2 linked regions of the Pseudovibrio sp. Tun.PSC04-5.I4 genome follow. The protein of the gene in region 1 binds, or shares a complex with, the protein of each later gene. Links are inferred from orthologs where the notes say so. Each region holds a gene or a part of one and is shown in the gene's direction. Other genes may lie near its edges.

Evidence for each region.
Region 2: the proteins of tig (region 1) and rpsG are in contact, whole or in part, in a crystal structure (PDB 3GTY), measured with the Thermotoga maritima proteins. The link is inferred for Pseudovibrio sp. Tun.PSC04-5.I4 from one-to-one orthologs. Residues at the interface, in WP_004081061.1 of Thermotoga maritima: Glu122, Val124, Val129, Leu130, Tyr133, Glu188, Gly259, Ile262, Tyr263, Glu266, Ser270, Glu273, Gln274, Glu277, Arg308, Gln311, Ile312, Ser315, Tyr316, Glu325, Arg329, Arg336, Leu363, Phe366, Trp367, Arg373, Leu377, Arg381, Leu384, Glu387; in WP_004081843.1 of Thermotoga maritima: Lys34, Lys52, Lys55, Glu59, Arg62, Gln63, Glu66, Asn67, Lys69, Val71, Arg95, Ala109, Lys110, Lys111, Gly112, Arg113, Pro114, Glu117, Glu121, Ile124, Ala125, Tyr127, Asn128, Asn129, Thr130, Gly131, Lys135, Asp139, Arg142, Met143.

The regions. Positions count from the first base shown.
Region 1 is NZ_FNLB01000006.1:1,758,938-1,761,880, reverse strand. It holds tig (trigger factor), read left to right. Parts: upstream 1-770; coding sequence 771-2,117; downstream 2,118-2,943. Other genes in the region: clpP (ATP-dependent Clp endopeptidase proteolytic subunit ClpP), read left to right, coding at 2,470-2,943; BLS62_RS13250 (PH domain-containing protein), read left to right, coding at 1-253. UniProt on the Bacillus subtilis protein: Involved in protein export. Acts as a chaperone by maintaining the newly synthesized protein in an open conformation. Functions as a peptidyl-prolyl cis-trans isomerase.
Region 2 is NZ_FNLB01000006.1:4,393,470-4,396,845, forward strand. What follows is about bases 254-3,106. They hold rpsG (30S ribosomal protein S7), read left to right. Parts: upstream 254-1,371; coding sequence 1,372-1,842; downstream 1,843-3,106. Other genes in these bases: BLS62_RS25595 (regulator), read left to right, coding at 254-369; rpsL (30S ribosomal protein S12), read left to right, coding at 984-1,355; fusA (elongation factor G), read left to right, coding at 1,867-3,106. Also shown: more of BLS62_RS25595, read left to right, coding at 67-253; more of fusA, read left to right, coding at 3,107-3,376.

The DNA.
Region 1 (2,943 bases):
TTTGGAGATAGCAGCCCATCAGGAAGAGGGGCAGACGCTTCATCCTCACGGACTACAAAAGAAGATCGGATACCAGTCTGGGACTGCGACCCGAAACATCTACTATTGGTGTGATGGTCATAAAGATGTGCGCGGTGGTCATAACTATGCCCGTGTTGCCGCAGATAAATCAGATGGTCGCCGCCGCGAGCTGTATTTGACTGAAACAGGCACAGCCTTTGTGCGCCGGGTTACAGAACCCCTGAGTGAGTAAAGGAAATTTATTTTCCTTAATTTCAAGGATAGGAAAATACTGGAGCCGGAGGAGGGACTGTTTGAGTACAAACTTTTCCTAGTGGATTGAAATAATGCACAGGTTCATTGCCCTAAATGAGGCGGAAAACCAAGAACTGGGCATAAACAGCGTATTAGGCTGTTGACTTCCATCGGGTTCCCATTTAGCTACCCCTCCAACGCGGCTGTGGCGAAATTGGTAGACGCACTAGATTTAGGTTCTAGCGGGAGACCGTGGGGGTTCGAGTCCCTCCAGCCGCACCATATCCCCGGTGATACGGTGCATAAATAAACGACCGTAGCTTATCGGAAACGGAAAAGTTGAGGGCGTTGTCGAAGTTCGGTTTATGCTCACCTGTTCGTCAGGCGGATAAGAGCTGAGGGATTTTCTCCCAAAGCCTCTCCCTTCTACGAAATTGGTGTTATGTTCACCGTACGGGGATAAACCATTTTTGGTTTGTCGGTACACGTCCTAAATCAAGGACGAAGCAAAGACCATGCAGGTATCAGAAACCCTGGCCGAGGGCCTAAAACGCGAACTCAAAGTCGTTATCCCGGCGACGGATCTGGCGACCCGCCTCGATGAATACCTTGTTGACATGAAGTCAAAGGTAAACATTAACGGCTTCCGTCCGGGTAAAGTTCCAGTTGCACATCTTAAGCGTGTTCATGGCCGTCAGGCAATGGGCGAGCTGATCGGCAACCTGATCAACGAAACTACCAGCAAAACCATTGAAGAACGCAAAGAAAAGCCAGCTCTTCAGCCTGAAATCGATCTTTCCGACGATGATGCTGAAAAAGTTTTGGCCGGTGAAGCAGATCTTGTTTACACCATTTCTTATGAAGTTCTGCCTGAGTTCGAACTTGTAGATTTCTCTGCACTTGAACTTGAGCGCCCGATCGTTGAAATTTCTGATGAAGAAGTTGACGAGCAGGTCAAGCAGATTGCTGAAAGCAACCGTCCATTTGAAGCGCGCGTAGAAGGTGCTGCTGCTGAAGACGGTGACCGCGTAACCATGCATTACCTCGGCAAATTGGACGGCGTTCCATTTGAAGGCGGTGAAGATGAAAACGGTCAGCTGGTTCTGGGTTCTGGTCAGTTCATTCCAGGCTTTGAAGAGCAAGTCGTTGGCATGAAAATCGGTGACGAAAAAGTTATCGACGTAACTTTCCCTGAAGAATACGGCGCAGCAAATCTTGCTGGTCGTGCGGTTACCTTCGACATTAATGTCAAGGGTATCGAAGCTGCAGGCGATGTTTCCATCGACGACGAAATGGCTACCAAACTTGGCCTTGAGTCTCTCGAAAAGCTGAAAGAAATCGTTCGTGGCCAGATTGAAAGCCAGTTCGGTGCAGCTACGCGTCAGAAAGTGAAGCGTGAGCTTCTCGACAAGCTGGATGCAGAATACACCTTCGACCTGCCTGAAAAACTTCTGGAAACAGAGTTCGATGGCGTTTGGAAGCAGGTTGAAGCTGACATGCAGCAGTCTGGCAAATCCTTCGAAGACGAAAAGACCACTGAAGAAGAAGCGAAAGCTGAGTACCGTAAGATCTCTGAGCGTCGTGTGCGCCTTGGTCTGGTTCTTTCTGAAGTTGGTGAGCAGAACAAAGTTCAGGTTACCGACGAAGAAGTTCAGAAAGCTCTGTTCGATCGCGTTCGTCAGTTCCCAGGTCAAGAACAACAGGTGTTCGAGTTCTACAAGAACAACGAACAGGCTTTGGCTTCCCTGCGTGCCCCAATCTATGAAGAAAAGGTTGTGGACTTTATTCTTGAACTTGCAAAAATTTCTGACAAAGTCGTGTCCAAAGAAGAGCTCCTGGCTCAGGACGAAGACGAAGCATAATTTTTGGGGGTTTACCCAAGGATTTCGAGAAGGGGGCCTCGTGCCCCCTTTTTTTTGCATTTCGCCTCTTGAATTTTGAGGTGGAAAGCCGAAATAACTAAGGCTGACTTTAGCTACATACGCCATTGGGCTCTTTAAGCCCCCCGGTATTTGGGCTAAGAATAACAGGGCTCTTGGAAACACTCCATAAACCTTGTGGCTTTACCTTTTGGCAAGTGCCTTTAAGACTAGGGCGACATCCCGCGGGTGGGCATGTCGTTTTTTTCGACATAAGATTCTTGCAGTGCTAACCGGTAAGCTGGATAAGTAACCGAGCTTACTGAGCTTTCTGCATATTTAAAATGGATGACGCATGACCGATCCTGTAGAGTACTACACGAACAGCCTGGTGCCGATGGTTGTGGAACAAACCAATCGGGGCGAGCGGGCCTATGATATCTTCTCACGGCTGCTCAAGGAACGTATTATTTTCCTGACCGGCCCTGTGGAAGATACCGTAGCAACGTTGGTCTGTTCCCAGTTGCTTTATCTGGAAGCGGAAAACCCGAACAAAGAGATTGCGCTTTATATCAATTCTCCGGGTGGCGTTGTGACTAGTGGCCTTGCTATTTATGACACAATGCAGTTTATCCGACCGAAGATATCGACACTTTGTATCGGGCAGGCTGCAAGCATGGGTTCTTTGCTTTTGGCCGCTGGCGAAAAAGGCATGCGCTTTTCTTTGCCAAACAGTCGTGTCATGGTTCACCAGCCTTCTGGTGGTTTCCGTGGGCAAGCAGCGGACATCATGTTGCATGCACAGGAAATTCTGAAGCTGAAGCGCCGC
Region 2 (3,376 bases), 2.6 Mb from region 1 along the record:
CTTCACGCTTATTCTGGATGTCCGGCGATTAACGCTTTCCAGACTCTGTGATGTAAGGGAAATGAAATGTCTGATGTAAATGATGAGTTCTCCGAGGACGAAACCCGTCCTGTTGTCTACCTGATCACGGGACGTGCCTGGAAGGAAGAGGGCGGCAATGAGGAAGATTCAACGCCTTTTCATGTGATGGTTACTGCTCCAGATGATGACGGCGCTGTGCGCCGGGCGGTTGAAGCTCTGGGAGAGCAGGGGTTTTTGGACGCCGCGCTCGATCAGTTGGGATACATCACCGAGGTGCCGGAGGAAGAGTTCTTCATTCTGCCCTATAAAGATGCACTTTCCGGCAATGTCTCCGTTATCACTTTCTAGCAGTTGATGAAAATCTGAGTGTTTTGAAAGGAGAGGGGAACCTCTCCTTTTTTATTTGAGTTTTAGCTGCAACTCCAGATGCGTCTATTGGTTTGATGCACTTGAGTCTTTTGTTCTATTTGAACTTCTGCCTGGGGAATCAGCTGCCTTCGTGTGCTGACGGTGAGTCAGAATAGATTTTCGCCTTATTTGCTTTTAGGTTTAGAGTCTAACTGCCGTGAAACCTTAGAAGCTTCCAATATCCAGATGCTTTCGTGGCCAATTTGCCGAAACTGGCCGAATCCTGGGGTCCTACGCATTAATAAGGGAGGCATGCCCGAAGAATCTCTTGTAAGGGACTTGACGTGCAGTGTCTTCATGAGTACGTTCCGGCTACCCAATGACAGGCAGTAAGCAATGCCTTTCTCCTGAGGCGCCTCGCCTCGGAGTACTGAAGCTTAAACGCTGTCGGGTTTAAAAGGCGAATACAAGTCGAATGCAAGACTGCGGGTGATCCGTGGTCCTCTGGTTTTCGCAGCGCCTTCTGCGGATTTTGTCCGTGGAATTGGTGCGCTTGCGTATGTCTACCAGTTACTGCGTCCGGTCGAAGAGCAAAAGTAGTTAAAGGGCAAAATATGCCAACGATCAACCAGTTGATCCGCAAGCCGCGGAAAGACCCGGCTAAGCGGAACAAAGTTCCTGCTATGGAAGCCTGTCCGCAAAAGCGGGGCGTTTGTACGCGTGTCTATACCACTACACCTAAGAAGCCTAACTCGGCTTTGCGTAAAGTGGCTAAGATCCGTCTGACGAATGGCTTTGAAGTTATTGGTTACATTCCGGGTGAGGGTCACAACCTCCAAGAGCACTCCGTTGTCATGATCCGTGGCGGTCGTGTAAAGGATTTGCCTGGTGTGCGTTACCACATCATCCGTGGCGTTCTTGACACACAAGGTGTTAAAGATCGTAAACAGCGTCGTTCCAAGTACGGCGCTAAGCGTCCGAAATAATAGGATATAGACCAATATGTCCCGCCGTCACGCCGCTGAAAAGCGTCAAGTCATTCCGGACCCTAAGTTCGGAGATATCGTCGTTACTAAGTTCATGAACGCAGTAATGCTCGATGGTAAAAAATCAACTGCCGAACGCATCGTATATGGTGCATTCGACGTGATCGAAAACAAAGCTAAGTCTAGCCCTATCGAGATGTTCCATCAGGCGCTCGAAAATGTTATGCCAGCTGTTGAAGTTCGTTCCCGTCGTGTTGGTGGTGCAACATACCAGGTTCCCGTTGAAGTTCGTACAGAACGTCGTCAGGCACTTGCTATCCGCTGGTTGATTTCAGCTGCACGTAGTCGTAACGAAACCACTATGGTTGGTCGTTTGTCTGGCGAGCTGCTGGATGCTGCGAATGGCCGTGGTAACTCCGTTAAGAAGCGCGAAGATACTCACCGGATGGCTGAAGCTAACCGTGCATTCTCGCACTACCGTTGGTAATCACCCTGGATAGAGGCTGACGCAATGTCACGTACGCACAAAATCGAGGACTACCGTAACTTCGGCATCATGGCTCACATCGATGCTGGTAAGACGACCACTACAGAACGTATTCTGTATTACACTGGTAAGTCCCATAAAATCGGTGAAGTTCACGATGGCGCAGCTACCATGGACTGGATGGAGCAGGAGCAGGAGCGTGGTATTACCATTACTTCCGCTGCTACGACTGCCCACTGGAACGGTAAGCGTCTAAACATCATTGACACTCCAGGTCACGTTGACTTCACGATTGAAGTTGAACGTTCGCTGCGTGTTCTTGATGGTGCTGTTGCACTTCTCGATGCGAATGCTGGTGTTGAACCTCAGACTGAGACCGTATGGCGTCAGGCTGATAAGTACAACGTTCCACGCATGATCTTCGTCAACAAGATGGACAAACTCGGTGCTGATTTCTTCCGTTGTGTAGAAATGATCGAGAAACGTCTTGGTGCAATCGCCGCTTGTGTTCAGTTGCCAATCGGTGCTGAAAACGAGTTTGCTGGTGTCATTGATCTGCTGAAGATGAAGGCATTGGTTTGGAACGGCGAAGCTCTTGGAGCAACGTGGGATGAGTTGGATATTCCGGCTGATCTTGCTGACCAAGCTGCTGAATACCGCGACAAACTGATCGAAATCGCAGTAGAAGTTGACGAAGAAGCAATGGAAGCTTACTTGGAAGGCGAAATGCCTTCTACAGAAAAGCTTCAGGCGCTTATTCGCAAGGGCACTATCGCAGGCGCTTTTGTTCCAGTCTTGTGTGGTACCGCGTTCAAGAACAAAGGCGTTCAGCCGCTTCTTGATGCTGTTGTTGATTACCTGCCGAACCCGATTGAGGTTCCGGCAATTAAAGGTATCGACGCCAAGACTGAAGAAGAGACTACTCGCGAGCCTTCTGATGAAGCGCCGTTGAGCATGCTCGCATTTAAGATCATGAACGATCCGTTCGTTGGTTCTTTGACCTTCGCACGTATTTACTCTGGTGTGCTAAATAGAGGCACGTCCGTACTGAATACTGTTAAGGACAAGCGCGAACGCGTTGGTCGCATGATGCAGATGCACTCTAATTCCCGCGATGACATCGAAGTAGCTTACGCAGGTGATATCGTTGCTATTGCAGGCCTGAAGGACACGACCACTGGTGATACGCTTTGTGATCCTCTGCAGCCTGTGATTCTGGAACGTATGGAGTTCCCGGATCCGGTTATTGAGATCGCAGTTGAGCCTAAAACCAAAAGTGACCAAGAGAAGATGGGTGTTGCCCTACATCGCTTGGCTGCTGAGGATCCGTCCTTCCGCGTGAAGACAGATGAAGAGTCCGGCCAGACAATCATTGCTGGTATGGGTGAACTTCACTTGGACATCCTTGTTGATCGCATGCGGCGTGAATTCAAGGTTGAGGCAAACATCGGTGCACCTCAGGTTGCTTACCGTGAAACCGTTACTCGTACTGCTGATGTGGATTATACCCACAAGAAGCAGTCCGGTGGTACTG